DNA from 2 places in the Paenibacillus sp. FSL R5-0527 genome. Region 2 is predicted to be linked to the other one. Evidence: predicted binding sites of a transcription regulator. Region 2 holds the regulator's gene; the other holds the start of a gene.

Region 1 (15,192 bases), 6.1 Mb from region 2:
GCGAGATGAGCGAAAACATCAACCTGATGATCGAATCGCTTGCCGGCATGGTTAAACAGATCGATCTCACGATCGGCCAAGTGGCCGCCGCTTCGGACGAGCTGCTGGCCGCTACCCGGAAGTCGTCGCAGGCAACGGCGGAGATCACTTCCGCGATCCGGGAGGTCGCCGGAGGAACGGAGACCCAGTTCCGCGGGGCCGAACAGTCGGCGAGAGCGACGGAGGAAATGGCCGAAGGCGTGCAAAAAATAGCCGAAGCGTCAGGCAGCGTTTCCGAGCAGGCCGAAAACGTCTCAAGCGAAGTTGAGCGCGGCTACGAGGAAATCCAGGCGGCGATCAAGCAGATGGCGCAAATTCAAACCACCGCCAACCAAACGGCCCAGGATATCGATCGGCTGGCCGGGCATTCCAAGGAAATCGGCGAGATTGTCGATGTCATCTCGGACATCTCCAACCAGACCGCCCTGCTGTCGCTGAACGCTTCGATCGAAGCCGCCCGTGCGGGCGAGGAAGGCCGGGGTTTTGCCGTCGTCGCCGGAGAAGTGAAAAAACTGGCCGAACAGACCAGTGAGTCGATTTCCCATATCGCCGAGCTGATCCAATTTATCCAAAGCTCTACATCCCAGGCCACCAATTCCGTGCAGACAAGCGTCCGCGAGATTAACGACGGCATCGCGAGCATGGAGAAAGTCGGCGTTTCGTTTGGCCAAATCCGCCAATCCATTTACCAGGTATCGGCGCAAATCCAGGATGTCTCCGCCACGACGGAGCAAATTTCCGCGGGCACCGAGGAAATCGCCGCCTCGATCGGGGATATGCTGACCATCGCCAAAGATTCGGCGGACAACGCCCAATCGGTAGCCGGCTCCGCTGCGGACCAGGCGGCCATTATGCAAAGCATCGAAAAATCGGCGGGATCGCTGCACCAGTTGATGAACGAGCTCAAAGAACAAATCAAAGTGTTTCAAGCCTGACTTAGCGAAGACAGCGCGTTGTATATACATACGGCGGCATGTGAATAATGGCACGAAGGGCCCTGTTGCAGACCAACCTGCAGGGCCCTTTTTCTTCATTGACACCATATATCGCGTATAAAAAAAAGCCCCCAGTCGCACATCGTCGAATTAGGGGGCTTAGGTTATACGAGTTGGTTAAAAAGATTAACGTTTCAGGTTGTAGAAGGATTTCAAGCCGTTGTATTGAGCCAAATCGGCCAATTGGTCTTCGATGCGGAGCAATTGGTTGTACTTGGCGATGCGGTCCGTACGGGAAGGCGCACCGGTTTTGATTTGGCCGGCATTCGTAGCCACGGCGATATCGGCGATCGTGCTGTCTTCGGATTCGCCGGAACGGTGGGAGACAACCGCGGTGTAGCCTGCCCGTTTCGCCATTTCGATCGCGTCGAACGTTTCGGTCAGCGTACCGATTTGGTTTACTTTGATCAGGATCGAGTTGCCGATGCCTTCGTTGATGCCTTTTTCCAGACGCTCGGTGTTGGTTACGAACAGGTCGTCGCCGACGAGTTGGATTTTGCTGCCCAGTTTTTGCGTGAGCAATTTCCAGCCTTCCCAGTCGTCTTCGGCGCAGCCGTCTTCGATCGTGATGATCGGGTATTTGTCTACCCAGGAAGCGAGCAGGTCAACGAATTCCGCGGAAGTGAAGGATTTGCCTTCGCCTTCCAGATGGTATTTGCCGTCTTTGTAGAACTCGGTGGAAGCGACGTCCATGCCCAGGAATACGTCTTTACCCGGAGTGTAGCCGGCTTTCGTGATAGCTTCCATGATCGAGGACAGCGCGTCTTCGTTGGAAGCGAAATTCGGAGCGAAGCCGCCTTCGTCGCCAACCGCGGTGTTCAGGCCTTTATCCTTCAACACGGATTTCAGGTTGTGGAAAATTTCCGCACCGGTACGGAGAGCTTCCTTGAAGGAAGGAGCGCCAACCGGCAGGATCATGAACTCTTGCACGTCGACGTTGTTGTCGGCATGCGCGCCGCCGTTTACGATGTTCATCATCGGAACCGGAAGCTGCTTCGCGTTGAATCCGCCGAGGTATGCGTACAGCGGCAGGTCCAGAGCGTCAGCGGCCGCGCGGGCAACGGCCATGGAAACCGCCAGGATGGCGTTGGCGCCGAGTTTGCCTTTGTTTGGCGTGCCGTCCAAAGTGATCATCAATTTGTCGATGCCGATTTGGTCGAGAGCGTCCATACCGATTACTTCAGGGGCGATGATTTCGTTGACGTTCTCAACGGCTTTCAATACGCCTTTGCCCAGGTAACGGGATTTGTCGCCGTCGCGAAGCTCAACGGCTTCGTGCGCGCCGGTGGAAGCGCCGGAAGGAACGATGGCGCGTCCGATGGCGCCGGACTCAAGGTAAACTTCAACTTCAACCGTAGGGTTGCCGCGGGAGTCAAGAACTTCGCGTGCGTATACTTCGGAAATAATTGTCATGGGTATACAGTCTCCTTTGTTAGTGGTAGTTCAAAAAGTCCGCTTTTGATCACGAAGTGAATCAAGAAGTAATTCGGCATCGAATCCCGGTGCTGAAAACCGAACTTTTTGAATACGCATTTTAATTTAATATTTTAAGTATACAGTTTGTTATACCAGTTTGGCTTATGCCTTGCGGCTGGCGATCATCGACTTGCCGGTCATTTCCGGCGGCTGCGGCAGACCCATCAGGTCAAGCAGCGTCGGCGCCACGTCGGCGAGGATGCCTTTGTCGCGCAGCACAACGTTTTCGTCGGTCACGATAAACGGAACCGGGAAGGTCGTATGCGCGGTGTAAGGACGGCCTTGCTCGTCGAACACCATGTCGGCGTTGCCGTGGTCGGCGATGATCACGACGACTCCGCCTTTCGCCTTGACGGCGTCAACGACTTTGCCGACGCATTCGTCGGTCACTTCGACCGCTTTCTTCGTTGGCTCCAGCATGCCGGAGTGGCCGACCATGTCCGGGTTGGCAAAGTTCAAAATGATCGCGTCGTGTTTATCCGCTTCGATCTCTTTCACGCAAGCCTCGGCGACTTCATAGGCGCTCATTTCCGGCTTGAGATCATAGGTAGCGACCTTCGGCGAATTGATCAGGATGCGCGTTTCCCCCGGAAGCTCGACGTCGCGTCCGCCGCTGAAGAAAAACGTCACGTGCGGATATTTTTCCGTTTCGGCGATGCGCAGCTGCTTCTTGCCGTGCTGCACGAGCACTTCGCCAAACGTGTTGTCGAGATCCTTGGGTTTGTAGGCTACGTAGCCCTGAACCGATTCCGCAAACAGAGTCAGGCACACAAAGTGCAGGTCCGTCGGGAATTTCGGTCCGCGGTCGAAGCCTTGGAAATCCTTGTTCGTGAACACGTTGGAGAGTTGAATCGCCCGGTCCGGACGGAAGTTCAGGAAGACGACGGAGTCGCCGGATTCCACCTGCGCAACCGGCTCGCCTTTGTCGTCGACGATTACGGTCGGCATAACGAATTCGTCAAATACCGATTTCTCGTAGGACTCGGTGACGGCCTTAATCGGGTCCGTATATTTCGGTCCTTCGGCATAAACCATGGCCCGGTACGATTTCTCCACGCGGTCCCAGCGCTTGTCGCGGTCCATCGCGTAGTAACGGCCTTGCACCGTAGCGATTTTGCCGATGCCGATTTCGTTCATTTTGGCGATCAGCTTCTCCAGAAAGCCTTTCGCGCTGTCCGGCGCCACGTCGCGGCCATCGAGGAAGGCATGCACGTATACTTCGTGCATATCTTCTTTTTTGGCCAGCTCGAGCATCGCGAACAAATGGTCAATGTGGCTGTGCACGCCGCCGTCGGACAGAAGCCCGTACAGATGGAGTTTCTTGCCTTTCGATTTGGCGCTGCGCACCGCATTCACCAGCGTTTCGTTTTCAAAAAATTCGCCTTCGCGAATCGATTTGGAAATCCGGGTCAAGTCCTGGTACACGATCCGGCCCGCTCCGATGTTCAGGTGTCCGACTTCGGAGTTCCCCATCTGGCCTTCCGGCAAACCTACCGCTTCGCCGCTGGCCGTCAGGGTCGTGTTCGGATACTGCTTCAGATAACGATCGTAGTTCGGCTTATGGGCTTGCGCCACGGCATTGCCTTCCACCGTGTCGCGAAGTCCGAAACCGTCCATTATGATCAATGCTACAGGTTTTGGAGCAGCCATTTACTTCGCCCCCTCAACGAGTTGAACATAAGAAGCCGGCTGCAGGCTGGCACCGCCGACGAGCGCGCCGTCGATGTCGCTTTGGCTCATATATTCCTTCACGTTCTCCGGCTTCACGCTGCCGCCGTATTGGATGCGGATCTTGCTTGCTACATCATCGCCATACAATCCTTTAACCAAACTGCGGATGTAGGAAATAACTTCGTTCGCGTCCGCGGAAGTGGACGATTTGCCTGTGCCGATGGCCCAGATTGGCTCATACGCAATGACGACCTGCGCCGCTTGCTCCGCAGTCAGTCCTTGAAGCGCCGCTTCGGTTTGCACCTTTACGACATCCTTCGTTTTGCCGGCTTCGCGCTCTTCGAGTTTTTCGCCGACGCAAGGGATCGGAGTCAAACCGTGTTTGAACGCGGCATGGATTTTTTTGTTTACGATCTCGTCGGTTTCGCCAAAATAAGCCCGGCGCTCGGAATGCCCGATGATGACGTAGTCCACGCCGAGTTCTTTCAGCATACGTCCGCTGATTTCGCCGGTGAAGGCCCCTTCGTCTTCAAAATGCATGTTTTGCGCGCCGATTTTGATCGACGTTCCTTTTGCGGCTTCCACCAAAGCCGGAAGGTTGGTGAACGGAGCGCAAATCACGCTCTCTACGCCCGCAACTTCGGCTTTCCCTTTTACCTCTTCAAAAAAAGCTTTTGCTTCGGAAACCGTTTTGAACATCTTCCAGTTCCCGGCAATGATAGGTGTTCTCATGGAGCCAACTCCTTCACTTCTTAAGGGTAGTTCAAAAATCAGCTTTTGATCACGAAGTAAACCACGAAGTTTATTCGGCGTCGAATCTTGAATTCAGCCGGGCCTTCCGTTGCTCACGTAGGCTTACCTACGCTCCGCTACTCAGTCCCTAGCTTCATCCAACCTTCTCGGTGCTGAAAACCCGATTTTTGAACAATTCATCTAAAGGTAGTTCAATTCATCCAAAGGTAGTTCAATTCATCATTTTTTGACGTCTTACTTGTCGTTCAAAGCTACAACGCCCGGAAGCGCCTTGCCTTCCATGAATTCGAGGGACGCGCCGCCGCCGGTGGAGATGTGGTCCATTTTCGACGCCAGGTTGAATTTCTCGGCTGCCGCCGCGGAATCGCCGCCGCCGATGATCGTATAACCTTTCGTCTCGGCGCAAGCTTCGGCTACTTCCTTCGTCCCGTTCGCGAAGATGTCGATTTCAAATACGCCCATCGGTCCGTTCCAAACGACCAGCTTGGAGTTTTTAATAACGTCGGCATACATAGCGCGCGTTTTCGGTCCGATATCCACGCCTTCCCAATCAGCCGGAATGCTGTCGATGTCGACCGCTTTGTGGTTGGCCGTGGCACTGAAATCGTCGGCAACGATGCAGTCTACCGGCAAATAGAAGTTTTTGCCGAGCTTCTTCGCTTTCTCGATGAAGCCGAGGGCAACATCCAGTTTGCTATCATCCAGCAGGGATTGACCGATTTCATAGCCTTGCGCCTTGAAGAACGTATAGGCCAGACCGCCGCCGATCAGCACGTTGTCCGCGATGTTCAGCAGGTTGTCGATGACGTCGATTTTGTCTTTCACCTTCGATCCGCCGATGATGGCCGTAAAAGGACGGTCCGGGTTCGACAATGCTTTGCCGAGAACGGACAATTCTTTTTCCATCAGCAGGCCGGATACGGCTGGCAGGTAATGGGCAATACCTTCGGTCGACGCATGCGCCCGGTGAGCCGCGCCAAACGCGTCGTTGACGAACAGATCGGCAAGCTCCGCGAATTGTTTGGCCAGTTCCGGATCGTTTTTCTCTTCGCCCGGATAGAAACGGACGTTTTCCAGCACCAGTACATCGCCGTTGTTCAATTGGGCCACTTTTGCCTTAACCGCGTCGCCAACCGCTTCATCGGCTTTGGCTACCGGCTTGCCGAGCAGCTCGGACAGGCGTTCTGCAGCCTGGGTAAGGCGCATCGATTCGTTGACTTGGCCTTTCGGACGTCCCAAGTGGCTGGCGAGAATGATTTTCGCGCCTTTTTCGATCAGGTAGTTGATCGTCGGCAGCGTTTCGCGGATCCGGGTATCGTCGGTGATTTTCCCGTCTTGCATCGGCACGTTGAAATCGACGCGGACAAATACGCGTTTTCCGGTTACTTCCACATCACGTACACTTTTCTTGTTCATCTCCACGTTCCTCCTAAAGGTGTGCGCAGGTTCTCCCAAGCTTTGAAAACCGCGCATCCACGGCTATAATTCTGATTTCTCTCCTAAGCGTAAGTCTGTATCTCTATTTTTTATTTAAACATGCGTGTGTGTGTGAATATCGTTCTTGCTTCAAGACCAAAGAGGAGTCCTATTGACAGGTTGCTCCTCTTTGGGATTTATATCAGGTTGGCCGGGATATTACTTAACTTTTTTTGCGAAGAATTCCAAGGTACGAACCAATTGAGCGGTGTAGGACATTTCGTTGTCGTACCAAGCCACGGTTTTAACGAGCTGTTGGTCGCCCACAGTCAGAACTTTGGTTTGAGTAGCGTCGAACAGGGAACCGAAGGTCATGCCTTTGATGTCCGAAGATACGATTTCGTCTTCCGTGTAGCCGAAAGTTTCAGGGTCGGAAGCGGCTTTCATCGCAGCGTTCACTTCTTCGGCGGTAACTTTGGTTTTCAGCACGGTAACGAGTTCAGTCAAGGAACCGGTCGGTACAGGCACGCGTTGAGCGGCGCCGTCCAGTTTGCCTTGCAGCTCAGGAATTACGAGGCCGATTGCTTTAGCTGCACCGGTCGTGTTAGGAATGATGTTTTCGGCAGCGGCGCGGGCGCGGCGGAAGTCGCCTTTCGCGTGCGGAGCGTCCAGCGTGTTTTGGTCGCCGGTGTAAGCGTGGATCGTCGTCATCAAGCCTTCTACGATGCCGAATTTGTCGTTCAATGCTTTAGCCATAGGAGCCAAGCAGTTTGTCGTACAGGAAGCGCCGGAGATAACCGTTTCGGAGCCGTCCAGGATTTCGTGGTTAACGTTGTAAACGACCGTTTTCATGTCGCCGGTAGCCGGAGCGGAGATAACGACTTTCTTCGCGCCGCCTTTCAGGTGAAGCTCAGCTTTTTCTTTCGTTGTGAAGAAGCCTGTGCACTCCAGAACGATGTCTACGCCAAGCTCGCCCCAAGGCAGTTCTTCAGGGTTGCGGTTAGCCAGAACCTTAACTTCTTTGCCGTTCACTTTGAAGAAGCCGTCATGAACTTCGATGTCGCCTTCGAATTTGCCTTGCGTTGTATCATATTTCAACAGGTGAGCCAGCATTTTGGCGTCCGTCAGGTCGTTGATAGCTACTACTTCGATGCCTTCCACGTTTTGAATGCGGCGGAAAGCCAGGCGTCCGATACGTCCGAAACCGTTAATACCTACTTTTACACTCATGAATAGTTCCTCCTAGTGTTTGTTTTTTTATTATTCAAGACAGGCTAAAAAGCCCGCCATGAGTAAACATCATTAGCTTCACTTGATTTCTTGCTGGGCATCCTGCCCGAGCTGGGCTACGATCTCCGCCGCGGCGGCCTCGTCGATGACGAGGATGTCCTCTTGGCCAAAGCGCAGCACGGCGTGAATCGCCTTGGCTTTGCTCTTGCCCCCGGCAATCCCGATTACGGTTTCCGTCTTCATGATGTCTTCCAAGCGAAGGCCCAGAGTCCGCATTTTGTGGACGACGACGCCGTCTTCATTAAAGTAATAACCAAATGATTCCGCGACCGCGCCTTCCTTCCGGATCTGTTCGGTCACCTGCGGCTCCAGCTTGCGCCGCCGCGCCATCTCCATCGCGTCGCCGATGCCGTGCACCACGATCCGGGCTTGCCGGATCATATTGACGATGTCTTCAATGTTCGGATCGTGGACAAGCGATTCATAAGCTTCCTTGCCGAGCAAATCAGGTACGTGCAGCAGGCGGTAACCTGCCCCTACTCGTTTTGCCATCCCGGATGCGATCGTGTTCGCCTGAATTTCCAGGCTCTCGCCCAATCCACCGCGCGCAGGCACAAACCAGCTGTCCTTCATCGTCACGTTATGCGGCGGATTCAATTGCTCCGCAACCTCCGCCAGCGTCGTTCCGCCGGTAACGGCAACCCCGTCGCCCTCGCTCATGGAGCTTAAGAGCGCCTTGGCTCCCGCGCGCCCCAGTTCCCGCTTCACCAGCGGCGAAGCGTCGCAATCTCCGGGGACGACCACGACTTTGCGCAGGCCGTAGCTCTGACGGATCGCTTCTTCCAAATTGGCGAGGCCAAACAACTCCTTGACCACCGGCTCCAATTCCTCAAGCAGAAGCCTGCCCGCATCGCTGATTCTCATGCCGATATTCTCGATTTCAATCAGGCCCTGAGCCTTCAGAAGATCCGTTTCGGCCCGCAACACACGCTCCGTCATATCCAGTGAAGTTGCCAAGGTTCTGCGGCCAATTACGTCAGATAACATGATCTGATGAAGTATGGTGTACCTTTTCTTGAGAATGTCCATGAGATCAGGCAGAAGCTGCTTCTGAATTTCCAAAAGGTTACGCATGATCTCCATTCCTGCAAGCTCCTTCTTCTCTCCATCTCCTTGGCCTTAAAATGTCCCGGGTTAACTTTTTAAGTCCCACCGTTATTTTAACCAATTTTTAACGTGGTTGCAAGCCTGACGTCCGTAGAATTCTCAAACTTTGGTATGGTTATACGGCGGTAAGTAAAGAAACCGTTTTATCGCTGTGCTTCTTGTCCATCCCATTTTAGTTTTGTCGGTAGGGTTGTCCAATAAACACCGCCCTAAGAATGAATTTAGACAACGCATGAGCCGGATTTTTTTAATTTACAGGTATTGCATTCGGATTTACTATAAAATAGTTAAAGTAATAGAATTTATTGGAAACGAGGTTCGGGAATTGCGCGGATTGCTGTTATTTTTCATGGCTTTAAATTTGGCGATTGTATCGGGTTGTGCCGGGGACACGTCTTCTCTTAAAGATAAAGAGGTTAGCTTTAGTTTAAATATCGGTTACTTCTCGCAAAAACATTTCGATGACAGATATGCCTCTCTATTGGCGCTGGAATATCCGAATTTGCACTATACCGTCGTTCCGACGAACGATCTCGTCAAAGGAAAAGTGACATTACAAGAATGGATGAAAAACAATAAAGTAGATTTGATTTATTTGTCTGGCGATGATTTTCGGGAAGCCGCTGAAAGCGGATTGCTCCAAAAGCTTGACGATGATGTTGCCCGAGATTCCTTTCCTTTGGATACGCTGATCCCCGGTGTCGTCGAGTTAACGAAACATTACGGCGACGGCGAACTGTACGGACTGCCTCCTTCCTTTTTCAGCAGCGCTATAGTTTACAACCAACAACTGTTTGATCAATACGGTGTGGAATATCCCGGCAACCAAATGTCTTGGAAGGATACGATTATGTTGGCCAATCGATTTCCGAAAGGCCTAACCTTACCCTATCCGTCTGCGGCCGATTGGTTGATTGATATAGGGAGAACCGAAAGCCTTCGGGCATACGACGAACATACGGACAGGCTCACTTTAGATAGTCCGTCATGGAGCAAAATTTTAAAATTGGTGAAGGAACCGTTAAAACGCGGAAATATCGCCATCAACGATATAAACCAAAACGCCTTCATTACAGAAAACTACGCGATGGCCGTGGTTAATTACGAAGATTTTAAAGTTGTAGAGCAGCAAGGCTCCGAAATCAAGTGGAAACTGGTCACCATGCCGGTCAGTCCAGGCTCTCCGGAAATCAGCCATCATATTTCGTTAGAGGGACTTTGGGCGATTCCCGCCAACTCGACGCAAACTGAGGCGGCCTGGGAGTTGATCCGATTTTTCTTGTCCGGCAAAGTGGCGGAGTGGGAATACCGTTCCGTATACGGGTTTTCTTCGCTGGCCGATTATATTTCATTAGGGAATGCCGACAAAAATATCGAATCCTTCTACATGCTGCAGCCCTCAAAAGAAGAAAATGCCGTTTCCGAGCAGGCGTATAACCTGATCAATGCCTACGTTGATCGCATGCTGTCCAGCGAGTAAATTTCTTGTGCGGGAAGGTCGGGAGTCGCCGGAACAAGCTTTCCTAGCCTGCACCCGTTTATAACAAAGGGGATCAGAACATGTATAAAATAACGCGTACATTTATAGGCTTGGCGCTTATAACCGTCTTATTGTCAAGCTGCCAAACGCGTCAGCCGGAGGAGCCTGTCGTCCTCAAAGTTGCTTATCCGTCCGCCAAGCAATTTTATGTTAACTTTGGCTATGCTTTTGAAAACAAATATCCCAATATCGATGTTCAAGTGATTCCAAGTGATCCGGTATCCGAAGAAACGGGTTGGAATCGTGGAGCTGATGTTATTTACATCAATGGTATGGAGCAATATAAGACGGCTATTGAAAAGGGGATATTAAAACCGATTTCTCCCCCATTCACCAATGGATCGGAATCCGGCGACCTTTCTCCGATTGTTACGTCACTTTTGGAAGCTGCGTCGGATAACGGCCAGTATTATGCTCTTCCGCCTACTTTTCATAGCGAGGCGCTTTATTATAACAAGAAGCTATTTGATGCTTATCATATCCCATACCCGCAAAACGGAATGACCTGGGAAGAGGTGTTTGCATTAGCCGAACGGTTCCCGACAGAAGATGATCAAGGAGAGTCCCTTTACGGAATACAAATGAACTATTATCGCAATGTTACCATGAACTTTATTTTAAAAGCCGGTCAAACGGAAAACCTGACTTATCTCGATCCAAAAACCATGAAAGTCACGATGAATACGGATAAATGGAAGTCCATCTGGAAAGCAGCGGTGAAAGCTTTTCGCGCCGGGGCGGTTTATGATCAGGGAGAAGAACCCGATTCGATGGAACACCCCAAGTTTTTAACTGAAAATGCCGCCATGACCGTTAGTTCCAATGCTTTTGCATATGATTTCGAGCCGTTCTCCCATTTTGAAGGAGCTACTTTGATCGATTGGGGAATGGTTACAGCTCCGGTGGACCCTTTGAATCCGGATTATATGAATTTCTACGAAATATTTGACTTTTTTGGCGTTTCTTCAAGCACAGAACACGCAGCCGAAGCGATGAAACTTGTTAAATTTATAGCCGGAGATCCGGTAAACAGCCAACTATTGGCCAAAAACCAGCCAAATTACGGGCTGCCTGCTGTAACCGAGTACGTGGAACCGGTTGGAGATCATGAATTGTCTCCTCTTTACACCCTTAAAGCAAATCCTAATTATGTAGACCTGTATACCCAAGTTGATGCCGAGATCCTCAACGCCTTTCAAGATGCTGCCCAAGTCGTATTGGACAAGCATCTGCAAAATGAAATAACCTTGGATGAGGCACTTGCCGAGGTGGAAGTGAAGGGACAAGAGGCTGTGGACACCGCATTTCTCACCCTTGAGCAAAAAAAGAAAAACAAACAAGGTGATATTCAATAATGCCGGACCACAATCACGACCACCCGTCAAAAACTTATTTAGGACAATAAAAAATCTGTTTACATTGAAAAGAGGATTTCCCTGCGCTTTAACACATTTCGAAATTCTTCTGCTCGAGAGATTCAGCAAATTCAAGCACTATCTATTAATGAGTATCAACTTTATACTTTATTTATCAAAGAAAGCAAATTGTTCATTCTTTGCTTTATCTTATTTTTGCTAATGGTATCACTCTTTATAGGGGTAGCAAATAAATTCAACTTACCCAACAAAATACTTGCACCCATTATAGTGCTATTTGTTGTTCTTGCCAGTTTAGGCATATTGAAAGCTACACTTCCCTTACTTTTAGTTTAATTACTGAATTAAGAAGTTAAATAAACCTGAATTTCGAAAGCGCATAAGGCACGGCAGTGATTATCCAAAAGCGGTTCAGCGCATAATAAGCCAGCGCTAGTCTGCTGCGAATTTTGCCCATGCTAATAAATACCACTTGCATTTCCTTTGACGATACCATATAATCAATTTTGCACGCTAAATTTGCAATTTGCGCCCGTGGTCCAATGGATATGACGTAGGCCTCCGGAGCCTGAGATCGAGGTTCGATTCCTCGCGGGCGCGCCATACTTAACTAACTGCCTAATAACCGAACGCTGAATTTCATCGCCTGAATGACTGTATCAATGACATTGGGCTTTTTTTATCCCCTGAGTTTGACTATCTTTGACTTTTGCGAATAAATTGTTTATGATGAGGTTATAATCGATCGTTTCCGTCAATTCTGATGATTGATCGAACCGATTTTAAAGCAATCTCATCCCAAGCGAGAAGCTGCCGTGCAAGCGATCCGGGTGAAGTGGCCCATACATACGCCGGAAGCCGGATAACTGCCTGCAGCCACTCCAAATTTAAGGAGGTTTTATCGGTGAGTTATATTCCTATGGTCGTTGAACAAAGCAACCGCGGCGAACGCGCCTACGACATTTATTCCAGACTGCTTAAGGACCGGATCATTTTCCTGGGCTCGCAAGTCAATGACGTCGTGGCCAACTCCATCATCGCTCAAATGCTGTTTCTGGATGCGGAAGATCCGACGAAGGACATCTCCCTCTACATCAACAGCCCCGGCGGATCGATTACCGCAGGCATGGCCATTTACGATACGATGCAGTTCATCAAAGCGGACGTCTCCACGATCTGCGTCGGCCTTGCCGCTTCCATGGGCGCGTTTCTGCTGAACGCCGGCGCTCCTGGCAAGCGCTACGCCCTGCCGAACAGCGAGATCATGATCCACCAGCCGCTCGGCGGCGCGGAAGGCCAGGCAACGGATATTGAAATCCGGGCCCGCCGCATCCTGAAGATGCGCGACAAGCTGAACCACATTCTCGCGGAACGCACCGGCCAACCGCTGGAACGGATCGAAAAAGACACCGACCGCGACTACTTCATGAGCGCTCTCGAAGCCAAAGAGTATGGCCTGGTCGACCAAGTCATCGAAAAAGTAAATCCGGCGAAAGCTTAAGGCCGAGCCTTAAAATGCGTGTCCAAAAAGTTCGGTTTTAAGCAACGAGAAGGTTGGATGAAGCTAGGGACGTAAGGAGCGGAGCGTACATTTTGGGTACGTGAGCACCTGAAATGTTTCCGCAGGAAACATGCTTCGTAAGCATATGCTTAGGCCCGGCTGAATTCAAGATTCGATGCCGAACTACTTCTTGATTCACTTCGTGATCAAAAGCGGACTTTTTGAACAACCTCTTAAAGGCAAGGGCTGCCCTGAACAGTCTCCACTGTTCTAAGGGCGGCCTTTTTTGTTATGATTAGGCGTAAGAACTGAAGAGTTTTAAGGCGCTATTTTAGCGAACAGTAAAGGAGTGAACCGGGGAATGAAACCTGCTGCAAGAAAAAAGCTGTACGAGGTAAGCCGGGTTTTGGCGGAAGTGGCCGTCGGGAAAAAGAAAGCCGATTTGGTCGTCAAAAACGGCACCTTAGTTAATGTTTACACCGGGGAGCTTCTGCCGCATACGGATGTCGCCGTGGCCCAAGGACGCATCGCTTACGTTGGGGACGCCGGGCATACGATCGGCGAGGAGACGGCCGTGATCGACGCCGTGGGACGTTACATCGCCCCGGGGTTGCTGGACGGCCATATGCATGTGGAAAGCACGATGCTGTCGGTGACCGAGTTTGCCAAGGCCGCTTTGGCCAAAGGGACGACCGGCGTCTTCATGGATCCGCACGAAATCGCCAACGTGTTCGGCGCCGAAGGCGTACGCTGGATGCATGAGGAAGGCCGGGGACTGCCGCTCAAGGTGTTCACCACGTTCCCGTCCTGCGTGCCGGCCACCGACCACTTGGAGGACGCCGGGGCGGCGCTGGAAGCCAAGGACATCGCCGAAGGCATGACCTGGGACGGTGTAGAGGGGCTGGGCGAAGTGATGAACTTCCCTGGCGTCGTTTACGGGGATGGCAAAATGAGCGGAGAGATAAGGGCGACGATGGAAGCGGGAAAAACGGTGACAGGCCATTTCCCTAGTGAGGATGAGCATATGCTGCAGGCTTACATCGCCTCCGGCGTCACCTCCGACCACGAGACGGTCACGCGGGAGCAGGGGCTGCTGAAGCTGCGCCTCGGCATGCATCTGATGATCCGCGAGGGCTCCGCCTGGCATGACGTCAAGGAAGTAATCAAGGTGGTGACCGAAGATCACGCGGATACGGCGAACATCATGCTGGTCACCGACGACGTGTACCCGCAGACGCTGATCGAGAAAGGCCACATGAACCATGTCGTGCGCCGCGCGATTGAGGAAGGCGTGGACCCGGTCACCGCGATTCAGATGAGCACGATCAACACGGCCCGTTATTTCAAGGTGGACGGCGACGTAGGCGGCATCGCTCCGGGAAAATGCGCCGACCTGCTGCTGATCGCCGATCTCAAGCGGATGGAGCCGTCCACCGTGATTGCGGACGGGACCGTCGTTTACGATAGCGGAGAGCTGCGCGTGCCTTTCCCGGCGTATCCGTATCCGGAGCGGGCGCGCAATTCGGTGCATTTGGCCCGCCCTTTGAAGCCGGGCGATTTCTTGCTGGCCAGCCAAAGCGGGCGGAGCGAGACGACCGTGCATGTCGTCGACGTGATCGAAAACAGCGCACGCACGCAAAAGGGCACCGCCCGCCTGAAGGTAGAGGGCGGGTTCATTCAGCCGGACCTGGCGCAGGACGTCCTCACGCTGGCCTGCCTCGACCGCCATTACGGCTCCGGCGATATTTCGCTGGCGTTTGCCCGCGGGTTTGGGCTGAAGCGAGGCGCCGTCGCCTCGACGGTGGCGCATGACAGCCACAACCTGCTCGTGATGGGCGCCAACACAGAGGACATGGCTTTTGCCGCGAACGAGCTGGCCAAGCTGGGCGGCGGCATGATCGCCGTGCAGGACGGTCAGGTGCTGGCCGCCGTACCGATGGCGATCGCCGGCCTGATGTCCGATCAGCCGCTGGCAACGGTGGCCGCGCAGGTCAAGCAGCTGGAGGCCGCCTGGCAGCAGCTCGGGTG
Region 2 (15,192 bases):
ATGCGCCGCGCCATGTTTTTGCACCACTCCATGCATGCTCAAGACGCTATGCATTTGGTGCTGCTTGTGACGGAAGCCTGCAACTTTCGCTGCACTTATTGTTATGAATCGTTTCCGCGCGCTTCGATGCGCGAGGAGGTGATCCGCGGTCTGGAAGCTTATATGGCCGAGCGGGCCAAGACGTTGAAGCAGCTTACCGTAAGCTGGCATGGCGGCGAGCCTCTGCTGGTCCCCCACATCATCGAACGGTTGTCCAATTCCTTTATCGAAGCTTGCGACCAAAACGGCGCCGCCTACGGCGCGGAGATGTCGACGAACGGCTATTACCTGACCAGGGACCGCCTTGAACAAATGCTGGATCTGCATGTCCGGCGCTTTATGGTCACGTTGGACGGGGAAGGGGAAACGCATGATTCACGGAGAGGACTGAACGGAGGCGGGGGAACGTACCGGACGATCGTGGATAATTTGCTGTCCTTGAAGCAGGTCGACCGCCCGTTTGAAATCAATCTGCGCGTCAATTTCGACAACGGCAACCTGGAGGCCGTATCGCGGTTTATTCCCGTACTTCGGGAGTTGTTTGCCGATGATCCGCGGTTTAAAGTATATTTCCGTCCCGTCGGATGTATGGGCGGGGAAAATGATCTGAACCTCCCGGTATGCGACGAGCGGACAAAGGATCGCGCAATTTGGGAGTTGAACGAGCGGGCGATCGCCGAAGGGCTGCAGGTAAGCTCCTTCATTTCGGATATTTTGCTGCCGACCGGCGCGGTTTGTTATGCGGCCAAGCCGAATTCCCTGATCGCCGGCTCCGATGGCATGTTGTATAAATGCTCCGTCGCGTTGGAGCAGGACAACAACCGGCTGGGCCGGATTCATGAGGATGGGACGCTGGACCTGGATTACGACAAGCTGGCGCTCTGGACGACATCCGGCGAAGAAACGGATGAGAAATGCCAGGCCTGCTTCTTCCGGCCCGCGTGCCAGGGCAATCATTGCCCGCTGTACCGCATGCGGACGGGGAATCGCCCCTGCTCCTACGAGAAGCGGCAAATCAAGAAGACGCTGCGGACGATTTGGATGGCGGCCCGGCGGGATGAGGAGGTGATACTATGAAAATTATCCGTCCCGCGGCGCAGCCCGCATTGGTTAAAACCGGCCGGGTATCCAAGTCCGTACCGGGCAATCTGAGCTGATGGAATAAGATATCCGGGAAAGCCAACCCTTAAGGAAATATAAAAGGGTTGGCTTTTTTTGAGAAAATAGGTAACTATTTAGCGCCTGATTACGTCTAAGTAATGGGCAAGATTAAAAAAAATTCATTTAGGAGGTCATGATGAAGAACGGATTCATACATAAGGCGATATTGGTGCTGTTTAGCGGGCTGCTGCTTGCCGGCTGCACCGGCGGGCCCGCCAAAGAGACCGAACAGGTCTCGAGCCTGAAGGTGATGTTTTGGGATGAGAGTTATTTTTACAGGGAGTACGGCGATTTGTTTGCGATGAAACATCCGAATATCGATGTGGAAGTCGTCGCAACGGACCGGATTTACCGGGACAGCGACCAGAAAGATTTTGACTATGACAAAGCGTTTGCCAAATTTATCGAAGAAGAGCAGCCGGACGTGCTGCTGTTGAATACGAAGCAGTATGAAAAGTTCGCTTCCGAAGGCAAGCTGACGGAGCTTGATTCGCTGATCGCCAAGGATAAGTATAATACCGAAACGATTTTCCCGGCGATCCTGGAGATTCTGAAGGAAAAAGGCGGCGGCAAGCTGTACGGTTTATCCCCGACCTTTTACGGCTCGGTTTTGTACTATAATGCCGATTTATTTGCCAAATACGGAATTGAGGCGCCGCACGACGGAATGAGCTGGCAGGAGATTCTCGACACGGCCCGCCGCTTCCCGACGGACGGGGACGAAAAGACCCGCGTTTACGGTTTCGGTTCGGATTACGGTATGTCGCTGGAAAATTTGGCTTCCAGCATCTCTTCCACCCAAGGCTTGAATTATATCAACCCCGACACGATGAAGCTCACTCTCAATACCGATTCGTGGAAGCAAGTTTATAAGATGGCCATGGATGCCTTGGACTCCAAAGCAATTTACAATCCGGATAGTGAAGGTTTCCAGGGAGGGACCATGGAAGAGTATTACCAAAGCCAGCCGTTTATGATGGGGCGGATGGGCATGACGGTCGACGGCTCCAATCTGCTGCAAAATCTGAAGGATGCCCAGGGACAGATTAAGGACTACAAGCCGTTCCAAATCGGTGCGGTTGCAGGGCCGGTAGATCCGGCCGAGCCCGATAAATCGCGGAACATTTCCATGAGCGAAATCTTGGCGGTCCGGGCGAACTCGGCAAATGCCGATGCGGCATGGGAATTTTTAAAGTTCGTAAACGGTGAAGAATTTGCGAAGATCAAGTCCAGAACCTTGAATGGCGGCTTGATGTCCCGCATGGGCGTGCAAAAGGAATACAACGGCGTAAGCCTTGATGTGTTTTATAAGCTGAAACCTAAATTGGATAACGACTTCGACAACTACGATAAAATCCCGGATAGTTTCTTTGAGAAGTACTACTCCATCTTTAGCCGGGAAATGAAGCTGGTTCAGGATAAAAAGAAATCTATCGACGAGGCGCTGCAGACCGTTCAAGACGAAGGCCAGGCGGCCCTGGATAAAGCGGTCCAAGATGAAGCGGCCGGCAAAAAGGACAAGCCTGGCGCGGAGGCGGATCAGGCCGGCTAAAGCACTTAAGCTGATCGCCCTATCATTTTTTGGAGGTTATAATGAAGAACGGAATCTTAAATAAGGTTATGCTGCTGCTTTTAAGCGGGCTGCTGCTTGCCGGTTGCACCGGCGGGCCCGCCAAAGAGACCAAACAGGTATCGAGCCTGAAGGTGATGTTTTGGGACGAGAATTTCTTTTACAGGGAGTACGGCGATTTGTTTGCGATGAAACATCCGAATATCGATGTGGAAATCGTCACAACGGACCGGATTTACCGGGACAGCGACCAGGAAGATTTCGACCGTGACAAAGCGTTTGCCGACTTTATCGAACAAGAACAGCCGGATGTGCTGCTGTTGGATGCGAACGAGTATGAAAAGCTCGCTTCCGAAGGCAAGCTGACGGAGCTTGATCCGCTGATCGCCAAGGATAAATACGATACCGAAACGATTTTCCCGGGACTCATGGAAATTCTGAAGGAAAAAGGCGGCGGCAAGCTGTACGGTTTATCTCCGACCTTCTATGGATCGGTCATTTACTACAACGCCGATTTGTTTGCCAAATACGGAATTGAGGCGCCGCACGACGGAATGAGCTGGCAGGAAATTCTCGACACGGCCCGCCGCTTCCCGACGGACGGGGACGAAAAGACCCGCGTTTACGGTTTCGGTTCGGATTACGGCATGTCGCTGGATAATTTGGCTTCGAGTATCTCATATACGCAAGGTTTGAATTACATCAACACCGATACGATGAAGCTCACTCTCAATACTGATTCGTGGAAGCAAGTTTATAAGATGGCCATGGATGCCTTGGACTCCAAATCGGTTTATAATCCGGATGGCGAGGGGTTCCAGGGAGGGACCATGGAAGAGTATTACCAAAGCCAGCCATTTATGATGGGGCGGATGGCCATGACGGTCGACAGCACCTATATGCTGCAAAACCTGAAGGACGCCCAGGATCGGATTAAGGACTACAAGCCGTTCCAAATCGGTGCGGTTGCAGGGCCGGTAGATCCGGCCGAGCCCGACAAATCGCGGAACATCTCGGTGAGCGACATTTTTTCCATCCGGGCCAACTCGGCAAATGCCGATGCGGCTTGGGAATTTATTAAATTCGTGAACGGTGAGGAATTTGCGAAGGTCAAGTCCAGAACCTTAAACGGCGGCATGTTGTCCCGAATGGGAGTGCAAAAGGATTTCCATGGCGTAAACCTCGACGTTTTTTACAAGCTGAAGCCTAAAGTGGACAACGACTCCGACAATTATGATAAAATCCCGGAAAGCTTTCATGAACAATACCGTACTATTTTTGACCGGGAAATGAAGCTGATAGCGGAGAAAAAGAAATCCATCGGCGAGGCGCTGCAGGTGATTCAGGACGAAGGCCAGGCGGCGCTGGATAAGGCCATAAAGGAGGAAGCGGCCGGGAAGAAGAAAAAGCCTGCCGCGGAAGCGGATCAGGCGGGCTAACGCGCTTTAGTTGCCCCCGAAAAGGGGCTTTGTGCGAATTGCTTTATAAAATTTTTGGAGGTTAAGATGAGGAACGGAATGTTATATAAGGTTATGCTGGTTATGATATGCGGACTGCTGTTCGCCGGTTGCGCCGGCGGCCCTGCCAAGCAGGAAGCGCAGACTTCTACGCTGAAGGTCATGTTCTGGGACGAAAGTTATTTTTTCAGCCAATATGGCGACATGTTTGCGATGAAGAATCCGAATATCGAAATTGAAGTAGCTAACACGCAAAGCATTTATAATGACGAGGAAAAGGACTACGACAAGGCGTTTGCCAAATTCGTGGAAAAGGAACAGCCGGATATCATACTGCTGAACTCCAACAAAAATTACGAAAAATTCGCATCCGAAGGCAAATTAATGGATTTGGATACGCTCATCGCCAAGGATAAATACGATATCTCGACGATTTATCCGGCGCTGATCGACCTGCTAAAGGAAAAGGGCGGCGGGAAGCTGTACGGGCTGACTTCATCTTTTAATGTGAATGCGATTTATTATAATGCCGATCTGTTTGCTAAATATGGAGTTGAGCCGCCGCATGACGGGATGACCTGGCAGGAAATTATCGATACCGCCCGCCGTTTCCCCACGGATGGGGATAAGGACAGCCGGATTTACGGATACGGTGCTCGTTACGGGAAAGCTTTTGATGAATTGGCCTCTTCGATCGCCATGACACAAGGGTTGCAGGTGCTGAATCCGGATACGAAGAAAATGACGATCAATTCGGATTCGTGGAAAAAGGTTTTCCAACTGGCTCTGGATGGCGTAAAATCCAAGGCGATTTATGATCCGGGCGACGACGGTTTCTCAAGCGGGACGATGGAAGAATATTATAAGAGCCAGCCTTTCATAATGGGACGTATGGCGATGACGATCGACGGCACCAATCTGCTGCAAAATCTGAAGGATGCCAAAAACAGCGTAAGGGATTATAAGCCGTTCCAAATCGGCATCGTGGCCGGTCCGGTGGACCCGGCGCTGCCTGACTCGACGCGGGAAGTCAGTTTTAATGAAATTTTCGCGATCCGGTCCGATTCTCCAAATGCCGATGCGGCCTGGGAGTTTTTGAAATTCATCAACAGCGAAGAATTTGCCAAAGTGAAATCAAGAACGTTGAATAACGGTCTCATGTCCCGGATGGGCGTGGTGAAAGATTACGAGGGACAAAGCCTTGACGCTTTTTATAAGTTAAAACCTGCAGATAGCAGCGACGGATATATGGGGATCAGCGACGCTCCTAACAGCTTTTACGGACAATTCCAACAAATTAAGGATCGGGAACTGGACCCTGTCCAGAAGGGAAGCAAGTCGCTTGACGAGGCGCTGGAAAAGATTCAGGCGGATGGACAAGTAGCCTTGGATAAAGCGTACCAAGAGGAAGAGGCACAGAAGAAGAAGGACGGGAAAGACGATACCAGCTCATGAGATAAAGCGGACGTGGACACCGGCAGCGATGACGGTATGGTTATCAAGGGCAATTAGCTGCCACCTTCAGGCCGCGGTATTATAGAAGGCTAACCTTTGCAGCTTTGGCTCGGGGTTGGCCTTCATTTGTGTACCTGTAAGTTTTATCATGCATGAAGGTTCCACCGCGCCATGCTGAGTAAATTAACCGTTTAGGACAGTTCCCGTAAATTCAAAAATGGAAAAACATACATATTGCAAAAGCATCCCGATCGTGATAAATTATTAATTGTCGCTTCGAACGGCAGCTTGTCGAAAGGCTTGCTACAATGTCGAAAAATGAGGTTGACAAAGTAAAGTAAAGTGGTTATAATAAATAACTGTTCGACAAAAAATGATGTTTATCGAAAATGCCGGACAGCAAGTTCTTTGAAAACTGAACAAATGGAACGCGTCAATAACTTTGAACGATTTTTTAAAATCGTCAGTAACTGATTGAGCTAATCGCTCTTTCGAATAAACTTGGATGATTGGTTCATCCAACCTTTATTGGAGAGTTTGATCCTGGCTCAGGACGAACGCTGGCGGCGTGCCTAATACATGCAAGTCGAGCGGACCTGATGGAGTGCTTGCACTCCTGATGGTTAGCGGCGGACGGGTGAGTAACACGTAGGCAACCTGCCCGTAAGACCGGGATAACTACCGGAAACGGTAGCTAATACCGGATAATCAAGTCTCTCGTATGAGGGGCTTGGGAAAGGCGGAGCAATCTGTCACTTACGGATGGGCCTGCGGCGCATTAGCTAGTTGGTGGGGTAACGGCTCACCAAGGCGACGATGCGTAGCCGACCTGAGAGGGTGAACGGCCACACTGGGACTGAGACACGGCCCAGACTCCTACGGGAGGCAGCAGTAGGGAATCTTCCGCAATGGACGAAAGTCTGACGGAGCAACGCCGCGTGAGTGATGAAGGTTTTCGGATCGTAAAGCTCTGTTGCCAGGGAAGAACGTCCTGTAGAGTAACTGCTACAGGAGTGACGGTACCTGAGAAGAAAGCCCCGGCTAACTACGTGCCAGCAGCCGCGGTAATACGTAGGGGGCAAGCGTTGTCCGGAATTATTGGGCGTAAAGCGCGCGCAGGCGGCTGTTTAAGTCTGGTGTTTAATCCTGGGGCTCAACCCCGGGTCGCACTGGAAACTGGACGGCTTGAGTGCAGAAGAGGAGAGTGGAATTCCACGTGTAGCGGTGAAATGCGTAGAGATGTGGAGGAACACCAGTGGCGAAGGCGACTCTCTGGGCTGTAACTGACGCTGAGGCGCGAAAGCGTGGGGAGCAAACAGGATTAGATACCCTGGTAGTCCACGCCGTAAACGATGAGTGCTAGGTGTTAGGGGTTTCGATACCCTTGGTGCCGAAGTAAACACATTAAGCACTCCGCCTGGGGAGTACGGCCGCAAGGCTGAAACTCAAAGGAATTGACGGGGACCCGCACAAGCAGTGGAGTATGTGGTTTAATTCGAAGCAACGCGAAGAACCTTACCAGGTCTTGACATCCCTCTGACCGCTGTAGAGATATGGCTTTCCTTCGGGACAGAGGAGACAGGTGGTGCATGGTTGTCGTCAGCTCGTGTCGTGAGATGTTGGGTTAAGTCCCGCAACGAGCGCAACCCTTGACTTTAGTTGCCAGCAAGTGAAGTTGGGCACTCTAGAGTGACTGCCGGTGACAAACCGGAGGAAGGTGGGGATGACGTCAAATCATCATGCCCCTTATGACCTGGGCTACACACGTACTACAATGGCCGGTACAACGGGAAGCGAAGGAGCGATCTGGAGCGAATCCTAGAAAAGCCGGTCTCAGTTCGGATTGCAGGCTGCAACTCGCCTGCATGAAGTCGGAATTGCTAGTAATCGCGGATCAGCATGCCGCGGTGAATACGTTCCCGGGTCTTGTACACACCGCCCGTCACACCACGAGAGTTTACAACACCCGAAGTCGGTGAGGTAACCGCAAGGAGCCAGCCGCCGAAGGTGGGGTAGATGATTGGGGTGAAGTCGTAACAAGGTAGCCGTATCGGAAGGTGCGGCTGGATCACCTCCTTTCTATGGAGTACCTCGTTCCTGTTACGGAACGGTACAAATACGGTCCGCGTTAGCGGGCAATTAATGAGACTTTGCTTGCAAAGTCAACCTTATTGACGTGTTTCCCATTTGTTCAGTTTTGATGGAATTTGCGGGGCCATAGCTCAGCTGGGAGAGCGCCTGCCTTGCAAGCAGGAGGTCAGGAGTTCGATCCTCCTTGGCTCCACCATATATTTCATCATTGATCCTTGAAAACTGGATAACGAAACGAAATTTGCGTTTTAGAACAATCCTTTTAGCTGAACTTGTGTCAAAACAAGTGAAGATCTAGTGGTTTGATATTTTCCTTCGGGAAAAATCATGGTTAAGCTACTAAGAGCACACGGAGGATGCCTAGGCGCTAGGAGCCGAAGAAGGACGTGGCGAACAACGAAACTGCCTCGGGGAGCTGTAAGCAAGCATCGATCCGGGGATGTCCGAATGGGGAAACCCGGCTGGGGTAATACCTAGTCACTCATCACTGAATCCATAGGTGGTGAAGAGGCATACCAGGGGAACTGAAACATCTAAGTACCCTGAGGAAGAGAAAACAATAGTGATTCCGTCAGTAGCGGCGAGCGAACGCGGATTAGCCTAAACCGAAGAGCTTGCTCTTCGGGGTTGTGGGACGTCTCACATGGAGTTACAAAGGCAGAGGTTAGACGAACAGGTCTGGAAAGGCCGGCCAGAGAAGGTAAAAGCCCTGTAATCGAAAGTCTTCGCCCTCCGAGACGGATCCCGAGTAGTGCGGGGCACGTGAAACCCCGTATGAATCTGCCAGGACCATCTGGTAAGGCTAAATACTCCCTAGCGACCGATAGTGAAGCAGTACCGTGAGGGAAAGGTGAAAAGCACCCCGGAAGGGGAGTGAAACAGAACCTGAAACCGTGTGCTTACAAGAAGTCAGAGCCCTCTATATGGGTGATGGCGTGCCTTTTGTAGAATGAACCGGCGAGTTACGTTTGCAAGCAAGGTTAAGGCGAGAAGCCGGAGCCGCAGCGAAAGCGAGTCTGAATAGGGCGAATGAGTTTGCAGGCGTATACCCGAAACCGTGTGATCTACCCCTGTCCAGGGTGAAGGTGCGGTAACACGCACTGGAGGCCCGAACCCACGTACGTTGAAAAGTGCGGGGATGAGGTGGGGGTAGCGGAGAAATTCCAATCGAACTCGGAGATAGCTGGTTCTCCCCGAAATAGCTTTAGGGCTAGCCTCGGTGTGACAGTCGTGGAGGTAGAGCACTGATTGGGTGCGGGGCCCGCAAGGGTTACCAAGCTCAGTCAAACTCCGAATGCCATAGACTGATTCACCGGGAGTCAGACAGTGAGTGCTAAGATCCATTGTCAAAAGGGAAACAGCCCAGACCATCAGCTAAGGTCCCCAAGTGTGTGTTAAGTGGGAAAGGATGTGGAGTTGCACAGACAACCAGGATGTTGGCTTAGAAGCAGCCACCATTTAAAGAGTGCGTAATAGCTCACTGGTCGAGTGACTCTGCGCCGAAAATGTAACGGGGCTAAACACACCACCGAAGCTATGGCTTGATGCTTTGCATCAGGGGTAGGGGAGCGTTGTGTATGCGTTGAAGGTGTACCGTAAGGAGCGCTGGAGAGTACACAAGTGAGAATGCCGGTATGAGTAACGAAAAGATCAGTGAGAATCTGATCCGCCGAAAGCCTAAGGGTTCCTGAGGAAGGTTCGTCCGCTCAGGGTAAGTCGGGACCTAAGGCGAGGCCGAAAGGCGTAGTCGAAGGACAACAGGTTGAAATTCCTGTACCACCGTAATCCGTTATGAGCGATGGGGTGACGCAGGAGGGTAGTGACGCGGGGCGATGGAATGCCCCGTCCAAGCAGTGAGGCTGGTGTGTAGGCAAATCCGCACACCGTAAGGCTGGGCTGTGATGGGGAGGGAAAATTTACAGTACCGAAGGTCATGATCTCACACTGCCGAGAAAAGCCTCTAGCCAGGAGAAGGTGCCCGTACCGCAAACCGACACAGGTAGGCGAGAAGAGAATTCTAAGGCGCGCGGAAGAACTCTCGTTAAGGAACTCGGCAAAATGACCCCGTAACTTCGGGAGAAGGGGTGCCCCGGTAGAGTGAATAGCTCGAGGGGGCCGCAGTGAAAAGGCCCAAGCGACTGTTTAGCAAAAACACAGGTCTGTGCGAAGCCGCAAGGCGAAGTATACGGGCTGACGCCTGCCCGGTGCTGGAAGGTTAAGGGGAGCGGTTAGGGGTTAAACCCGAAGCTGTGAACCGAAGCCCCAGTAAACGGCGGCCGTAACTATAACGGTCCTAAGGTAGCGAAATTCCTTGTCAGGTAAATTCTGACCCGCACGAATGGCGTAACGACTTGGGCGCTGTCTCAACGAGAGATCCGGTGAAATTTTAATACCTGTGAAGATGCAGGTTACCCGCGACAAGACGGAAAGACCCCATGGAGCTTTACTGCAGCTTGATATTGGACTTTGATACGATTTGTACAGGATAGGTGGGAGCCTAGGAAGTGGGAGCGCAAGCTTCCATGGAGGCGACGTTGGGATACCACCCTGATCGTATCGGAGTTCTAACCCAGTACCGTAAGCCGGTACGGGGACCGTGTCAGGCGGGCAGTTTGACTGGGGCGGTCGCCTCCTAAAGAGTAACGGAGGCGCCCCAAGGTTCCCTCAGAATGGTTGGAAATCATTCGCAGAGTGCAAAGGCAAAAGGGAGCTTGACTGCGAGACTGACAAGTCGAGCAGGGACGAAAGTCGGGCTTAGTGATCCGGTGGTACCGCATGGAAGGGCCATCGCTCAACGGATAAAAGCTACCCTGGGGATAACAGGCTTATCTCCCCCAAGAGTCCACATCGACGGGGAGGTTTGGCACCTCGATGTCGGCTCATCGCATCCTGGGGCTGAAGTAGGTCCCAAGGGTTGGGCTGTTCGCCCATTAAAGCGGTACGCGAGCTGGGTTCAGAACGTCGTGAGACAGTTCGGTCCCTATCTGTCGTGGGCGCAGGAAATTTGAGAGGAGCTGTCCTTAGTACGAGAGGACCGGGATGGACGCACCGCTGGTGTACCAGTTGTTCCGCCAGGAGCACAGCTGGGTAGCTAAGTGCGGACGGGATAAGCGCTGAAAGCATCTAAGCGTGAAGCCCCCCTCAAGATGAGATTTCCCAATTAGTAAGACCCCTTGAAGACGACGAGGTTGATAGGCCTGAGGTGGAAGTGCAGCAATGCATGGAGCTGACAGGTACTAATCGGTCGAGGGCTTATCCAAAATGATACCCCAAAAAGTGACGCGAGGCTTCGAAGGTAATTCCGATTACTTTTCGGGGACCCCGGGAACTGAATAGGGGCTAACACGCAAATCAAGTTTCGTATCCAGTTTTCAAGGATTAACCTTGAATCGTTTGGTGGCGATGGCGGAGGGGTTCCACGCGTACCCATCCCGAACACGACCGTTAAGCCCTCCAGCGCCGATGGTACTTGGACCGAAGGGTCCTGGGAGAGTAGGACGCCGCCAAGCATGAAGAAGAGCACCGCCGAGTGATCGGCGGTGTTTTTTTGCATTGTCGGAATGCCGCTGCGGGATGAGATGGATGGGTACTACGTTATACAGCAGACTCCGAGCGGATATTTCCGACATTATTTAAAAACCCAGCTTTTCGAATCAATACTGTTGCCCACCTATTGCCCATCGGAACTCTAACGGTTGCAGTAGCGGCTATTTTACGAAAAAGGGCCTTTTCGAAATTCTAGCGGTTATGAGCGCCCTTATCTGCCTGAATCTAAGCAAAATCAGCCGGGTTTCAGTGAAATAAGCGACGTGGCATCCGTTACAGTTTGAAATCAACGTTTTTGGAATAAATAGCGGTTGTGGCAACCGTTAGAATTGTTTCGTGGTCGGAAATGTATCTGTCAGACTAGAGTTTGTTGCAGTATTAGCGGGAAATCCCCGGGTAATGACGTTTAATGTCATTTGAGTACGTTACAGGTCAGAAGGGGCCAAGCTTGTTCCGCTAAAATGTCGAAAAACCGATTAAGCAAGTCCAACGGGCCGGATGCTGCGTTTTTCGCTTTTTTGATGCCCCTGGAGCACGAATATTTTCGCCCCTGGTCGATCACACTGAAATTGATTGGGGAAACCCTCTTGGCAAATGATCAAAATATGGTATAATGAGAATAAAGTCAAAGAAAGTCAAAGTCAACAGAAGCCCGGTGGCGGCATATGCTGCTGATAGCCGGTAGAACAGTACAGCATGAGTTTTTAGGAGCTTCACGTTTGGAACAATGGAGGATGAGTGAATGCGTAATATCTCAGATATCATTGAAAAATATCTCAAGAGTATTTTGCATGAAAGTCCTGAAGGAACGATAGAAATTCAGCGTAACGATCTTGCCGACCAGTTTTCCTGCGTGCCGTCGCAGATCAATTACGTGATCAGCACACGGTTCACGCTGGAGAAAGGGTACCTTGTCGAAAGCAAGCGCGGCGGCGGCGGTTACGTGCGGATTCGGCGGATTGAGCTGCCGGGTCCAACCTCGCTGCACACCCACCTGCAGCAAACGATCGGGGACGAGATCGGGCAGACCGCGGCCGAAGGGCTCATTTATCAACTGGAAGAAGCCCGGTTCTTAAGCCGCCGGGAAGCGGCGCTGATGCGTTCCGCCATCTCCCGTGACGTCCTGGCGATCAAATTGCCGTACCGCGACCAGATTCGGGCAAAACTAATGAAAGCGATGCTGATTGCTTTGTTGAGTTAGGGGCAGCGTTAGGTTTAAGTGCATGTTCAAAAAGTTCGGTTTTCAGCACCGAGAAGGTTGGATGAAGCCAGGGACCGAGGAGCGGAGCGTACGTTTTGGGTACGTGAGCACCGGAGGGCCCGGCTGAATTCAAGATTCGATGCCGAGTTACTTCTTGAATTCACTTCGTGATCAAAAGCGGACTTTTTGAACTACCTTTTTAAGCAGTCTATCCCATAAAGGAGGGACACCTATGCAATGTCAAGAATGCGGCAAGCGCCCGGCAACCCTGCATTTCACCAAAATCGTGAACGGGGAAAAGACGGAGTTTCACATTTGCGAGGCCTGTGCCCGTGAAAAAGGGGAGATGCTTCCGGGGACCTCGGGCGGTTTTTCGATCCACAACTTGCTGTCGGGTTTCCTGGATTTGAGCCCGTCAAGCAAAGGCCAGATTTCCGGAACCAAAAGTCCCGAAAGCGTACGCTGTGAAGAATGCGGCATGACCTACTCCCAGTTCAGCAAAATCGGCCGTTTCGGCTGCAGCTCTTGTTACAAATATTTTAACGACCGCCTGGACCCGCTCTTCAAGAGAGTTCACGGCAACACGGTCCATGTCGGGAAGGTGCCGAAGCGGACCGGCGGCCACATTCAAGTCAAACGCAAGCTCGACGATCTTCGACGCGAGCTGCAGTATCGGATCCTTCAGGAAGAATTCGAAGAAGCCGCAGCGCTGCGGGACCAGATCCGCGAGCTTGAGAAGAATATTTCCGCAGAGTAGGAGGGATGCAGGGTGTCAAAACTCCGTTTTACAGAACAGCCGCTAAGCGAGTGGATGAGACGGGAGGGCAAACAGTCGGACATCGTCATCAGCAGCCGGGTGCGGATCGCCCGCAACCTCCAGCACCAGCCTTTCCCGATGCTGGCCACCAACCAGCAGTCGGAAGAGGTGCTGAAGCAGCTGCAGACCGTGCTGTCCGACGAGCGCTTGAAGTCCTACGGCAAGCTTCATCCGGTCCTGCTTGCGGACCTCGACGAGCTTGACAAACGGGTGTTGGTGGAAAAGCACCTGATCAGCCCCAACCTGGCGAACGAAGCCAGAAACGGGGCGGTGTTCATCAGTGAAGACGAAAGTCTCAGCATTATGGTGAACGAAGAAGACCACCTGCGAATCCAATGTTTGTATCCGGGATTCCAGGTGCAGGAGGCTTGGGAGAAAGCGACGGCGATCGACGATATTTTTGAAGCTCATGTCGATTACGCTTTTGACGATCGCCGCGGTTACTTAACCAGCTGCCCGACGAATGTCGGCACCGGCCTGCGGGCTTCGGTGATGATGCACCTTCCGGCATTGGTACTAACGCAGCAGATCAGCCGGATTTTGTCGGCGGTGTCGCAGGTGGGATTGACGGTGCGCGGCATCTACGGGGAAGGCAGCGAAGCGACGGGGAACTTGTTTCAAATCTCAAATCAGATTACACTAGGACAAAGCGAAGCGGAGATTATAGAAAATTTATACGGGGTTGTCCTGCAGATCATTCAGCATGAGAAAACGGCCAGAGAGAAGCTGATCGGGGAATCTCGGCTTCGGATGGTGGACCGGGTGATGCGCTCCTACGGGATATTGTCGCACGCCGCCATCATCGATTCCAAAGAAGCCGCGCAGCGGCTGTCCGACGTCCGGCTCGGCGTGGATCTCGGACTGATCGATTCGGTACCCACGGAGGTGCTGAACGAATTAAACGTGCTCACGCAGCCTGGTTTTTTGCAAAAGAAATTCAGCGGGAGCATGTCCCCGGGAGAAAGGGATATGTACCGCGCCAAACTCATTCGTGAACGAATGGGGAAATAAAGGGTAAATTAACTATGGAGGTGTAGGAGAAGATGATGTTTGGAAGATTTACGGAACGCGCCCAGAAGGTGCTGGCCTTAGCTCAGGAAGAAGCCGTAAGGCTTGGACATAACAATATCGGCACAGAGCACGTGCTGCTTGGCCTCATTCGCGAAGGCGAAGGCATTGCCGCCAAGGCTTTGATCGGGCTCGGACTTGGCCTGGAGAAAATCCAGGACGAAGTTGAAACCTTAATCGGCCGCGGACAAGAGCAGCCCACCAATATCGCCTATACGCCGCGCGCCAAAAAAGTAATCGAACTGTCGATGGACGAAGCGCGCAAGCTGGGCCATACTTACGTCGGCACGGAGCATATTTTGCTCGGGTTGATTCGTGAAGGCGAAGGTGTCGCCGCGCGCGTACTGAACAACCTTGGCATCAGCCTGAATAAGGCGCGCCAGCAAGTGCTGCAATTGCTCGGCAGCAGCGAAGCCGTCTCCAGCCATCACGGCGCGCCGGCCAATGTCAATACGCCAACCCTGGACAGCTTGGCCCGCGATTTGACGGCCTCCGCCAAGGAAGGCAACCTTGATCCGGTCATCGGCCGCAGCAAGGAAATTGAACGGGTTATTCAGGTGCTCAGCCGCCGGACGAAAAACAACCCGGTCCTGATCGGGGAGCCGGGGGTCGGTAAAACGGCGATCGCCGAAGGCTTGGCGCAAAAAATCATCAACAACGAAATTCCCGAAACGCTACGCGACAAACGCGTCATGACGCTCGATATGGGCTCCGTCGTAGCGGGAACCAAATATCGCGGCGAATTTGAAGACCGCCTGAAAAAAATCATGGACGAAATCCGCCAGGC

Evidence for each region. The regulator CtsR, encoded in region 2, represses protease genes until heat stress. The targets are predictions, from matches to a motif close to ATGGTCAATAAAGGTCAAACA.
Region 1: clpP (ATP-dependent Clp endopeptidase proteolytic subunit ClpP) is a predicted target of CtsR. The motif match lies at 12,353-12,373, and genes of this name have one in related genera.

The regions. Positions count from the first base shown of each region.
Region 1 covers NZ_JBBOYI010000001.1:901,178-916,369, reverse strand. Annotated here, with positions in the region: gene NYE69_RS04190 (methyl-accepting chemotaxis protein) at 1-974, shown strand, start outside; gene eno (phosphopyruvate hydratase) at 1,161-2,447, opposite strand; gene gpmI (2,3-bisphosphoglycerate-independent phosphoglycerate mutase) at 2,613-4,160, opposite strand; gene tpiA (triose-phosphate isomerase) at 4,161-4,913, opposite strand; gene NYE69_RS04170 (phosphoglycerate kinase) at 5,169-6,350, opposite strand; gene gap (type I glyceraldehyde-3-phosphate dehydrogenase) at 6,570-7,580, opposite strand; gene NYE69_RS04160 (sugar-binding transcriptional regulator) at 7,659-8,714, opposite strand; gene NYE69_RS04155 (ABC transporter substrate-binding protein) at 8,899-10,227, shown strand; gene NYE69_RS04150 (extracellular solute-binding protein) at 10,308-11,642, shown strand; tRNA gene NYE69_RS04145 (tRNA-Arg) at 12,192-12,266, shown strand; gene clpP (ATP-dependent Clp endopeptidase proteolytic subunit ClpP) at 12,568-13,164, shown strand; gene ade (adenine deaminase) at 13,526-15,192, shown strand, end outside.
Region 2 covers NZ_JBBOYI010000001.1:7,049,793-7,064,984, reverse strand. Annotated here, with positions in the region: gene NYE69_RS32000 (radical SAM/SPASM domain-containing protein) at 1-1,116, shown strand, start outside; gene NYE69_RS31995 (ABC transporter substrate-binding protein) at 1,337-2,752, shown strand; gene NYE69_RS31990 (ABC transporter substrate-binding protein) at 2,794-4,209, shown strand; gene NYE69_RS31985 (ABC transporter substrate-binding protein) at 4,276-5,682, shown strand; rRNA gene NYE69_RS31980 (16S ribosomal RNA) at 6,208-7,761, shown strand; tRNA gene NYE69_RS31975 (tRNA-Ala) at 7,894-7,969, shown strand; rRNA gene NYE69_RS31970 (23S ribosomal RNA) at 8,103-11,033, shown strand; rRNA gene rrf (5S ribosomal RNA) at 11,166-11,282, shown strand; gene NYE69_RS31960 (CtsR family transcriptional regulator) at 12,062-12,520, shown strand; gene NYE69_RS31955 (UvrB/UvrC motif-containing protein) at 12,753-13,277, shown strand; gene NYE69_RS31950 (protein arginine kinase) at 13,290-14,348, shown strand; gene clpC (ATP-dependent protease ATP-binding subunit ClpC) at 14,381-15,192, shown strand, end outside.